4 regions of the Arthrobacter sp. SAFR-023 genome follow, and region 4 is predicted to be linked to each of the others. Evidence: riboswitches for the same ligand, from Rfam matches in the RefSeq annotation. Region 4 holds a riboswitch; each other region holds the start of a gene.
The links. A riboswitch is a leader RNA that binds a small molecule or an ion and turns the genes downstream of it on or off. The one in region 4 is predicted to bind thiamine pyrophosphate.

Region 1: another riboswitch for thiamine pyrophosphate. It lies ahead of ACTHQX_RS05190 (bifunctional hydroxymethylpyrimidine kinase/phosphomethylpyrimidine kinase); the one in region 4 lies ahead of thiC (phosphomethylpyrimidine synthase ThiC).
Region 2: another riboswitch for thiamine pyrophosphate. It lies ahead of thiO (glycine oxidase ThiO); the one in region 4 lies ahead of thiC (phosphomethylpyrimidine synthase ThiC).
Region 3: another riboswitch for thiamine pyrophosphate. It lies ahead of ACTHQX_RS15065 (ECF transporter S component); the one in region 4 lies ahead of thiC (phosphomethylpyrimidine synthase ThiC).

The regions. Positions count from the first base shown of each region.
Region 1 is NZ_JBQCMF010000003.1:205,967-208,856, reverse strand. It holds gene ACTHQX_RS05195 (Rne/Rng family ribonuclease) at 1-1,120, shown strand, start outside; TPP riboswitch at 1,309-1,405, shown strand; gene ACTHQX_RS05190 (bifunctional hydroxymethylpyrimidine kinase/phosphomethylpyrimidine kinase) at 1,460-2,890, shown strand, end outside.
Region 2 is NZ_JBQCMF010000001.1:355,631-358,520, forward strand. It holds gene thiS (sulfur carrier protein ThiS) at 1-83, opposite strand, end outside; gene thiO (glycine oxidase ThiO) at 118-1,383, opposite strand; TPP riboswitch at 1,375-1,495, opposite strand; gene thiE (thiamine phosphate synthase) at 1,523-2,224, shown strand; gene ACTHQX_RS01650 (ferritin-like fold-containing protein) at 2,264-2,890, opposite strand, start outside.
Region 3 is NZ_JBQCMF010000013.1:128,889-131,778, forward strand. It holds gene ACTHQX_RS15060 (ABC transporter ATP-binding protein) at 1-1,169, opposite strand, end outside; gene ACTHQX_RS15065 (ECF transporter S component) at 1,169-1,789, opposite strand; TPP riboswitch at 1,862-2,005, opposite strand; gene ACTHQX_RS15070 (heme-degrading domain-containing protein) at 2,125-2,676, shown strand; gene ACTHQX_RS15075 (DUF4235 domain-containing protein) at 2,713-2,890, shown strand, end outside.
Region 4 is NZ_JBQCMF010000001.1:18,039-20,928, reverse strand. It holds gene thiC (phosphomethylpyrimidine synthase ThiC) at 1-1,757, opposite strand, end outside; TPP riboswitch at 1,753-1,860, opposite strand; gene ACTHQX_RS00115 (amidohydrolase family protein) at 1,896-2,890, shown strand, end outside.

The DNA.
Region 1 (2,890 bases), on a different contig from region 4:
CATCGTCATCGACTTCATCGACATGGTGCTCGAGTCCAACCGCGACCTGGTCCTGCGCCGTCTGGTGGAATGCCTGGGCCGTGACCGGACCAAGCACCAGGTGGCCGAAGTGACCTCCCTGGGACTCGTGCAGATGACGCGCAAGCGCATGGGCACCGGCCTCCTGGAAGTCTTCGGCGAGCAGTGCGAGGCATGTGCCGGCCGGGGAGTCGTCACCCATGACGAGCCGGTGGAGCACCGCCGCGCCAACACCGTGGCCGCGGAGCACCACGTGCACCGTGCCGAGGTCCAGCCCCCTGCCCGGACAGAGCGGAAGCGCCGCCGCGGCAAGGGCGGACAGCCGTCCTCCGAGGCAGCTCCGGCCGCCCCCGCCGTGCCGCACCACCCCGAACCGTCAGACGCGGAGCGCCACGCCAAGGCTGAAGCGACCCGCGCTGCCCTCGCCAACATCGCCGCCGCGGCCCACGCCGCACACCTGCATGAGGAAGAAGCTGCGCACGGTGCCGCAGCGTCCGGTGAGGCCCCCCGCCCCGCCGCCGCCGCACCGGAAAGCCCCGTGGTGCACCGCGCTCCGGAAACGGAAAGCGTCTCCGGACGGCCCGGCGCAGTGCTCACCTTTGGCGGCGAGAAAGTGGTGCTTCCGTTTGTCGATCACAGCGATGAACCGGTGAAGGAACCGCCGGCCCTGACGCTGGACCGCCTGGAGGAAGCCTTCGCGCACCTCGGCGCTCCGATTGCCCCCGCCGAAGAGGAGGAGGCCAAGGACGAGGCTCCCGCGCCGGCGCGCCCGGAAAGCCAGCGCCCGGAAAGCCAGCAGCCGGAGGGCCAGCAGGCCGCAAGCCAGCCCGCGGCTCAGCCTGCTGCACGGCAGCCGGTGGAAAGCCCCGCGGCACCGTCCCGCAGCCGCCGTCCGCGCCGCAACCGCAGTGCCAGCCGCCCCCAGGGTGCAGCCAACGAGACATCCGTGGAACACCACGAGGTTGCTCCGGCTGCAGCCGCCGGGCACTCGCACGAGGCCAAGGCGCCTGAGGCAGGCAATGCGCAGACGGCCAAGGCGGCTCCGCGGCCGGCCAGCGAACCGATCATTCTGGGGGTCGGCGTACCCGCCTCAGAACTGTAGGAACAAGCGCCACTGAAAGGTCCGGCACCGCGGTTGCGGTGCCGGACCTTTCTGGTTCCGGACATTCGTCCGCCGGCAAAGGGCAGTAGCCGAATGGCAGCAGGCAAGGGGAGGGGACAACAGCGCACGCCGAAGCCTGTCGCAATCGTCAAACTTGGCGCCGCGCACTAAACCAACCGCTAGGCTGGAGGACTGACACGGGGTGCCGCGCAAGGGCCGGCTGAGATCCAAACCCGTTGAACCTGTCCGGTTAGCACCGGCGAAGGGATGTCTTCTTTGTCATCAACACTGTCATCCGCGTCACTCCTGCCGGCACCCGCGGCCGCCGACAAGTCACTCCTGGAAACCGATGAGCCGGGCATTCAGAGGGCCCGCGACGTTCCCCGCGTCCTGGCCATCGCAGGCTCGGACCCTTCTGGCGGTGCAGGCATCCAGGCCGATCTGAAAAGCATTGCGGCCCACGGCGGCTACGGGATGGCCGCAATAACAGCCCTCACTGCGCAGAACACCACCGGCGTGCTCGGCGTGCACGTTCCGCCAGCCTCCTTCCTGTCAGCGCAACTGGACGCTGTCAGCGACGACATCCACGTGGACGCCGTGAAGATCGGCATGCTTGGCGATGAACGTGTCATCGCTGCCGTCCGCGGCTGGCTCGAAAAGGTAAGGCCCGGCGTCGTGGTCCTCGATCCGGTGATGGTGGCTACCAGCGGTGACCGCCTCCTCCAGGAATCTGCAGAGGCGGCACTCCGGAAACTGCTGCCTCTGGCGCACCTGATTACACCGAACCTTCCCGAACTGGCCATGCTCCTGGGGGAACCGGAGGCCGGGGACTGGGCCGCCGCGCTCGACCAGGGCAGGCGGCTGGCGGACCAGACCGGTGCCACGGTCCTCGTCAAAGGTGGGCACCTGAACGGCTCAACCTGCCCGGACGCCCTCGTGAACACTGCCGGGCTGCTCTCGGCGGAGGTGGTGGAGGTTGCGGGCGAACGGATCAGCACGCGGAACAGCCACGGCACCGGATGCTCGCTCTCCTCGGCCATGGCCACGGCCCAGGCGCGGCTGGATGACTGGGAAGCGTCACTGCGGGCGGTCAAACCGTGGCTGGCCGGGGCCCTGCGGACCTCCGGATTGCTGGAAGTCGGCGCCGGCAACGGACCGGTCAACCATTTCCACCACCTCCGCCAGACTGAAACGACAGCCCAGCCCGAGCCCAAGGGCGCCTTCGCCGAACTGCTGCGCGCCGAGACCGCTGCCGACCTCGAAGACATTTATGGCCTGGGCTTCATCCGTGGGCTTGCCGACGGCACCCTGGCGGAGAAGGAATTCGCGTACTACCTGGCACAGGATGCCATCTACCTCAACGGCTACTCCCGGGTCCTGGCCAGGGCCAGCGCGCTGGCGCCAACCGAGTCCGAGCAGCTGTTCTGGGCGCGCTCCGCCCAGCAGTGCCTGGAAGTTGAATCGGAACTGCACCGCAACTGGCTCAGCACGCGAACCGTGCAGCCGGAGCTGGGCCCGGTCACGAAAGCTTACGTCGATCATCTGCTCGCGGCTTCGGCAGGCGGCAGCTACGCAGTGATGGTTGCCGCTGTGCTGCCGTGCTTCTGGCTGTACGCCGAGGTGGGGGAGAGTCTGCACGCCGAATATGTGGCCGCCGGAGCGCAGGCCGGGCACCCGTACGCGGAGTGGCTGCGGACGTACGCCGACGAGGACTTCGCCGCCGCCACCCTGCGGGCCATCGAAATCGCCGACGACGCCGGCCGGGCCGCG
Region 2 (2,890 bases), 340 kb from region 4:
CGCCCCGTGACCTGGCTGACGAGTGAGGTGACGGAGGCGCCCTCGCTGATTTCCTGTTCGATGCCGTTCAGTGTGATGTTCATGCTGGTTCCTTGGTTTGGTCAAAGGTGACGCGGGTCAAATGCTGAGTGCAGCGGCAGATCCCAGAGGGTCTGGGAGCCCGGGTGAAAACCTGCCCGGCCGGAACTTGGCCCAGCGCGGATCGGTGATGCCGTCCATGAGCTGGCGACAGATGACCGCGGCGGCCGGGGTCATCAGGACGCCGTGGCGGAAGAAGCCGGTGGCGATGATGAGGCCCGCCACGTCCGTGCCGGCACCTTGCCCGCCGGCCGGTACTCGGCCCAGCAGCGGGGCGTTGTCCGGCGTGCCGGGCCGGGCCCGGGCGGTGGCTTCGAGCAGCTCGAGCTCTGCGACTGCCGGCACCAGCGCCTGGGCGTCGCGCAGCAGCTGGTAGACACCCCCGGCGCTGGTGCCCGGCACGCCGTCCTCACGCTGGGTGGCGCCGATCACCACCGTGCCGTCCCGGCGGGGCACCACGTACACCGGCACGCCCCGCACCATGCCGCGGACCGTTGCGGTGAGCAGGGGCTGCAGGTGTTCGGGGACCCTGAGCCTGAGGATGTCTCCGTAGACCGGGCGCAGCGGCAGCTGCAGGCCTTCCGGAAGGTTCTGCAGGCCCGCCGCGGCCAGGCCGTTGGCCACCACCGTCTCGGCCGCCGTGACGGACCCGCCGCCCGCCAGCCGTACCCCGCAGACCCGTGCGTCGTCCCAGAGCAGGCCGGCGGCGTACTCCCGCACCGCGTATCCCTCTGCTGCCGCATTTTCCTGACGTTGCGCGGCCAGCTCGGCAGCAAGGGCCCTGACGAGTCTGCGCGGATCCACCTGGTGGTCCGCCGGGATGTCGAGGGCGCAGGAGATCCCGGGGCTGACCAGCGGCTCCCGGGAACGTGCCTCGCGGATGGTCAGCGGTTCAACGTTCAGGCCGTGGGCCCGCTGCACGTCCCGCAGGTCCATCAGGGCCCGGCGGTCGGCCGGATCGGCACCCACTGCCAGGGTGGGCGTCGTCAGGTAACCGGCATCCACGCCGGAAGTGAGGGTGGCCGCAAACTCAGGCCATCTGGCGGAGGATTCCAGCATCAGTTCCAGGAGCCCTTCCTCCTGGTAATGCAGTTCGCTGACCGGGGCGAGCATGCCCGCCGCAGCCCAGCTTGCACCGCTGCCCGGGGCTTCATCTATGAGCACCACCGAACGGCCGGAGCGCCGTGCTTCCCAGGCGATGCCGTGGCCAACCACTCCGCCGCCAATGACGGCTACATCGGCCTCAAGTACGCCGGGCTCCAGGGGTCCCAGGGAGCGTTCATCGCCACTGGTTTTAGGGGGCATGGAATTCCTTCCCTACGCCGGTACTAACCGGATCAGGTCAAGCGGTCGGCTCTGACGCCCTCTCAGCCCTGCGTCTTTATGACAGCAGCAACGGGCTCCCGCGGTACCTGCCCAGTTTAGAGGAACTAAGGTGGTTGCCATGACCGTGCACTCTGCCCACACCGCTGCCCGCCTGTACCTCTGCACCGACGCCCGCAAGGACCGCGGAGACTTCGCGGACTTCGTGGACGCGGCGTTCGCCGGCGGTGTGGACATCATCCAGTTGCGGGACAAGAGCATCGAGGCAGCCGAGGAACTCGAGCTGCTGGAAGTAGTCCATGCTGCCGCCCGCAGGCACGGCCGGCTTTGGGCCGTCAATGACCGCGCCGACATCGCGTCCATAGCCGGCGCACCGGTGTTCCACATCGGCCAGAAGGACCTGCCGCTCCGGGCCGCCCGGAAGCTGCTGCACGATTCCACCGTGATCGGGCTGTCCACCCACAGCACAGACCAGGTGGATGCCGCCGTCGGCGCCGCCCACGGGCGCAGCGGCCTGGACTATTTCTGCGTGGGCCCGCTGTGGGCTACCCCCACCAAGCCCGGGCGCGCCGCCGTCGGGCTTGACCTGGTGCGCTACGCAGCGGAGGCCGTCCGCACCGCAAACGAGGAACGGGTCGGCGGCCTGCTGCTGCCCTGGTTCGCGATTGGCGGGATCGACCGCACCAACGTGGAGCAGGTCCTGGCGGCGGGAGCCAGCCGCATCGTCGTCGTGCGGGCCATCACCGAGGCGCCAGACCCGGCGGCAGCCGCGGCGGAACTGCTCGACGCCCTCGAAGCGACGTCCCCGGCCGCCGTCTCCTAAGCGGAGCGGCCTGCACGCGGGCGCAGAGAGGGCGCTGGGCTACCCGCTCAGGCCCAGCTGGACCATGCGCCGGGAGTGGTTCTCCACGACTTCGGCGGTGATGTCCCGGACCAGCTCGCGTGCTGTGGCGTCCGTGGCACCGGGCTCCGCCTCGACGAACAGCTCGCCAAGAAAGGCGTGTTCGTGGCCCACGCGCTGGGCCTGCGTGATCGCTTCGCCGAGGAGGCGCCGGCCCCACAGCGCCAGCCTGGACGCGAGCCGGGGATCGTCCGCCAGCGCCCCGCTGAGCCGATCCCGAAGCACGGCTGTGGCCTCTTCCGACGACTGGATCTGCTCAATGACGTCACGGGTTCCGGCATCCACAAACCGGGCCACGGCCCGGTAGAAATCGGCGGAGACCGTGTCCACCACGTAGGCCTTCATCAGGGACTCGTACCAGTCCGCCGGGCGGGTCCGTTCATGGAAGTGGTCCACGGCCAGCTGGAACGGCAGCATCGCATCTTCGACGTCGACGCCCATCCCGGCCAGCTTGGCGCTCACGAGCTCGTAGTGCTGGAATTCGAGGACGGCGATCCTGCCGAGCACGGCACGGTCGTGCAGCGTGGGTGAGTAACGGGCGTCCGACGAGAGCCGTTCGAATGCGGACAGTTCGCCGTAGGCCATCAC
Region 3 (2,890 bases), on a different contig from region 4:
GTGCCGATCCGCGCGATCAGCTGCTCGGCTCTCCACTTGTACGGGGCAATACCCGCTCCGCCGCTCAGTTCAACCGTCGCGGAGACCTTGCCGTCCACCGGCGGCAATAGCCCGGCGAGGGTCAGCGCGAAGGTGGACTTGCCGGCGCCGTTGGGACCTGTGACGGTCAGCGCCTCGCCCGCTCGGACCTGCGCTGTGACGTCACGCAGAACGGGCTCGGGGGGTACGGAGCGGAAGCCGCTGCGGCGTGGACGTTCCCGCGACACGGCAAGCCTCTCGGCCGCCAGCAGCAGCTGGCCGGCGCCATGTCCGGAGGACGGAAGAGCGCCGGCAGCTGAACGGCGCCGCGTCTCAGGAACGTAGCCGGGGACCCAGACGCCGGCGGCAGTGAGCATCCCGCGCGCCTGCTCGAGAACCTCGTCCGGGGTCCCGTCGATCAGCACCGCTCCGTCCGAGGCGGACCCCGGCTGCAGGACCACGATCCGGTCCACCAGGTCTTTCCAGGCAGCTACCCGGTGCTCCACCACCACCAGGGTGGCCCCTGTCTTGTCGAGGCAGCGGCCCACAGCGTCCCGGACTTCCAGGACGCCGTCCGGGTCGAGATTCGCGGTGGGCTCGTCCAGCAGGAGGAGTCCAGGCCGCATCGCCAGGATGCCGGCGAGCGCCAGGCGCTGCTTCTGGCCGCCGGACAGGGCCGACGTCGGGTGGTTCAGGGGAAGGTGCGAAAGTCCGACGTCGTCCAGCGCCTCGTGCACGCGGCGCCAGATCTCCTCGCGGGGCACCGACAGGTTCTCGGCGCCGAAGGCGACGTCGTCGCCGAGGCGCGAGAGCACCACCTGCGTTTCCGGGTCCTGCTGCATGAGCCCGGCGCGGCCGCGCCGGGAACGGGGCGGCGCGCCGTCGATCAGCAGCTCGCCGCTCTCGTCCGCGTCCTCACGGTCGGGAGTCCCGGCGTCGTCCGCGTCACTGTCCCCCAGCACGCCGGCCAGGGCGTGAAGCAGCGTGGACTTGCCGGCTCCGGAAGGGCCCAGCAGCATGACCCGCTCGCCGGGGCGAATGTCAAGGTCGAGGGCATGGACGGCCGGTTTGGTGCGGCCTGCGTGGCGCCAGCCCCAGCCGCGGGCGGTGACCGCGGCTGGGCGGACGCCGGCGTCGTCTGGTCCGGGCATCAGGAGAAGACGGGCTCCGTGGCTGCCTTCCGGGACGCGAAGGAACTCAGCACGCCCGTCTTGGCAAGGCCGCGGGCGGCGATCCAGGACAGGGCGCCGGCGATGACCGCGCCGGAAATGGCGCAGAACACGATGTATGCCAGCTTGTCGCCGGCGGCGTAGGCGATGTTCCAGCCCCAGGGGGCGAAGGAGTCGTTGAGCCCGCAGAACAGTCCTGCGCCTGCCCCTGCAAGCAGCGAGGCGGGCAGGTTGAACTTCTTGTAAGCGAAGGCGGCGAACACAAGCTCCGCCCCCAGGCCCTGCAGAACGCCGGAAATGAGCACCGTGGTGCCGTACTGCGAGCCCATGAGCAGCTCGCCGGTGGCAGCCACACCCTCACAGAACAGGGCCGCGCCGGGCTTGCGGATGATGAGCATCCCCAGGACCGCCGGAATCATCCAGCCGCCGGCGTAGAGGCCGGTCAGCGGAGGGTAGACGGCGTTGACCGGGGTGGAGATGAGGTTGGCGCCCTGGGACCAGGCCCAGAAGATGACGCCGCCGGCAACGGCGATGAGCGCCGCCACAACGATGTCCGCCACGCGCCAGCTGTAGCTGGTCTTCTTGATTGCTGCAGTTGTCATGATGGTCCTCCTGAGGAACAGGAGGGGAAAGCGTTCCCCCGGCTGCGGGTGGCTGGGCCTCGCGCTGCCGGGCACTCTGAGAACTCGACTCCCTTGCGCCGGTACTAGCCGGATCAGGTTCGAGGGTCTGCGGCTGTCCGCACTCTCAGCGCCCTTCCGCGGTTGCTCTGGCAGTTGCCTTTGCATCCCGACGGCGGCGCTCCCCTGTCGTGATAAATCTGCCCTTGTGGGCTGATCCAGTTTACACCTCGTCCGGCCATGAACCCGGGGGTCGCTGTCACAATGCCGGAGTTTACATGCGGCGTCGCGACAGCGGCCCGGAGTAGATTGGGGCCATGACGCAACAGGACTCGGGCACCGCCGCCCTGCCCGCCTTTGACCCCGATTCCTCCGCCGAACAGCCGGCGGGAGCCCTGGAAGCCCTGATTGGGCAGATCGAAGGGGAGATTGCTGAACTCCAGTTCCCGAGGTTCAGTAAGGACGATGCCCTGGCGCTGGGCCTGGAACTGGTCGAACGGGGCAAGGAGGACAACCTGCCCATCGCCATCGACATCACCAAGGGGGAGCAGGTGCTCTTCCATGTGGCGCTCGAGGGCGCCACACCGGACAACGAAGGCTGGGTGCGGGCCAAACAGCGGACTGCCGTGCGCTACGAGGAACCGTCGCTGCTGGTGGGCCTGCGCGGCAGGGCCGGCGGCGGACGGATCGAGGACAACGCTTGGTTTGACCAGTCGACCTACGCTGCGCACGGCGGAGCCTTCCCCGTCTATGTGCGGGGTGTGGGGGCGGTGGCTGTGGTCACCGTGTCCGGGCTGCCGCAGAAGGCGGACCACGACCTCGTGGTGCAGGCGTTGCGGGAGATCCACCGCTCCATGCGGCTAGGCTAAGGAAAGACCAGTGTTCATCACGCGAGGAGTTCCGCAATGAGTTTCTTCATCAAACTGCTTGGCACAGGCATCAGCCTGCTGGCGGGGTTCGCCGGCACCAAGGCCGTCGACACCATCTGGGAAAAAATCACGGGCCGGAAGCCGCCCAAGGGCGATAAGGACGACGTCCCCACCACACTGCGCACGGCCCTCACGTTCGCCCTCGTGTCCGCCT
Region 4 (2,890 bases):
ACCTTTCCGCCTGCAGCCAGGAACTCCTGGCTCTTCTCGCGCATGCCCTCCGCCATCTCCGCGAGGGCGGCCTGCGCCTCGGCGGAGCCGTACTCGTTCCGGATGTCCTGGCTGATCCGCATGGAGCAGAACTTGGGACCGCACATGGAGCAGAAGTGCGCCGTCTTGGCGGGCTCGGCAGGCAGTGTCTCGTCATGGAAGGACTCGGCCGTCACCGGGTCCAGGGACAGCGCGAACTGGTCGCGCCAGCGGAACTCGAACCGGGCCTTGGACAGCGCATCGTCCCGCTCGTTCGCGCCGGGGTGACCCTTCGCAAGGTCGGCCGCGTGGGCGGCGATCTTGTAGGTAATGACGCCGGTCTTCACATCGTCCTTGTTCGGCAGGCCCAGGTGTTCCTTGGGCGTGACGTAGCACAGCATGGCCGTGCCGTACCGGGCGATTTCGGTGGCGCCGATGGCCGAGGTGATGTGGTCGTAGCCGGGGGCCACGTCCGTGACCAGCGGGCCCAATGTGTAGAAGGGCGCACCCTTGCAGAGCTCCTGCTGGCGCTCAACGTTCTCACGCACCAGGTGGAACGGGATGTGCCCGGGCCCTTCCACCATCACCTGCACGTCGTACTCCCAGGCCCGCTGGGTCAGCTCAGCCAGGGTGTCCAGTTCGGCGAACTGCGCGGCGTCGTTGGCGTCCGCCGTCGCGCCCGGCCGGAGGCCGTCGCCCAATGAGAAGGCGACATCGTACTTCGCGAAGATCTCGCACAGCTCGTCGAAGTGGGTGTACAGGAAGTTTTCCTGGTGATGGGCCAGGCACCAGCCGGCCATGATCGAGCCGCCGCGGGAGACGATGCCGGTGACACGGTTCGCCGTGAGCGGGACGTACCGCAGCAGCACGCCGGCGTGGATGGTCATGTAGTCCACACCCTGTTCGCACTGCTCGATGACGGTGTCGCGGAAGATTTCCCAGGTCAGGGCGTTCGCCTCGCCGTTGACCTTTTCCAGGGCCTGGTAGATCGGGACCGTGCCGATGGGGACGGGGGAGTTGCGGATGAGCCACTCACGGGTGGTGTGGATGTCATCGCCCGTGGACAGGTCCATCACCGTGTCCGCGCCCCACTGGGTGGCCCACTGCAGCTTGTCTACCTCCTCGGCGATGGAGCTGGTGACCGCCGAGTTGCCGATGTTGGCGTTGATCTTCACAAGGAACGCCTTGCCGATAATCATCGGCTCGGATTCCGGGTGGTTGATGTTGGTGGGGATGATGGCCCGTCCGGCGGCGAGTTCGCTGCGGACCAGTTCCACATCGCAGTTCTCGCGGAGGGCCACGAAGCGCATCTCGGGGGTGATGGTTCCCTGCCGCGCATAGTGCATCTGCGTCACAGTCTTCCCGTCCGCCGCACGGCGGGGCACCGGCCGGGCGCCTTTCCATTCGGCAGAAGCCGCGCCGCGGCGCACGGCTGATCTGCCGTCGTCGAGCAGGTTCCGTCCACGGCCGTCGTACGGCTCCGTGTCCGCCCGTGCCGCAATCCATTCCGCGCGGAACGGCGCAAGGCCCACCACCGGGTCGCTGCCCGGACCCGCCGTGCGGTAAACGCGCAGCGGCTCGTTCTGCTCACCGTTCGGTGAAGGCTCCAGCGCGATTTCCGTTACCGGAACCCGCAGGCCGTCCCCCTCCAGATAAGCCAGTGAATGGGATTTCAGCGACTGCGTTACGGCGGCGGAACCATTTTGGGCAGGGGTCTGCTGTGATTTCTGGGTGCTCAATTTACTGCTCACTTCCTTCGCCGGCATTACCCGGACAGGTTCAACGGTCGCAGGCTGCACCAGCCTGATCTCAGCCCCTGCAGGGGCACCCGTGTGGTCGTAGACGAAGCTACCACAGCTGCGCCTTAGGCTAGGGTCATGGCGCACATCATCGAATTCAGCGGACCCGTGCTCACTGCGGCGGATGAGGAACGCCGCGGGCTCTGGGCGGTGGACGGGAAGCTGACGTTCAATGCTCCCGGCCAGCGCCCGGACGCCGTGCTGGACGGCTGGGTCCTGCCCGGCTTCGTCGACGCCCACTGCCACATCGGGCTGGGTCCGGGCGGTGCCGTGGACGACGACGTGGCGTATGACCAGGCCATGACGGACCGCAACGCCGGCACGCTGCTGGTCCGGGACGCGGGAGCGGCCAGCGACACCAGATGGCTGCAGCAGCGGGCCGACACGCCGCGGATCATCAGGGCCGGCCGGCATGTGGCCCGGTCCCGCCGGTACCTGAGGAACTTTGCGGTGGAAGTCGAGCCGGAGGGCCTCGTGGAAGCGGTGCGCAAGCAGGCGAGGGAGGGGGACGGCTGGGTCAAGCTGGTGGGGGACTGGATCGACCGGACCGCGGGCGACCTCGCGCCGTCGTTCCCGGCCGCTGCCGTGCGGGACGCCGTCCGGGCCGCCCACGACGAGGGGGCCAGGGTCACGGCGCACTGCTTCGGCGAGGACACCCTGGACGACATGCTGGACGCCGGCATCGACTGCATCGAGCACGCCACGGGCCTGCTGCCCAGGCACATCCCCCGGTTCGTTGAGCAGCAGGTGCCGATCGTGCCGACACTCATCAACATCGCCACCTTCCCGGACATCGCCAGCCAGGCTGAGGAGAAGTTCCCGCGGTATGCGGAGCACATGCGCGCACTGTGGGCCCGCCGTCGCGAGCGTGTCCTGGAAGCCTACGAGGCCGGCGTCGAAATCTATGCGGGAACGGATGCCGGCAGCGTGATCCGCCACGGCCGCGTCGCGGACGAAATCCTCGAACTCCACGCCACCGGGCTTCCGGCACGTGCGGCGCTGGACGCGGCCTGCTGGCGTGCCCGCCGCTGGCTGGGGGCCGAGGGCCTGGCGGAAGGCGCGGACGCTGACGT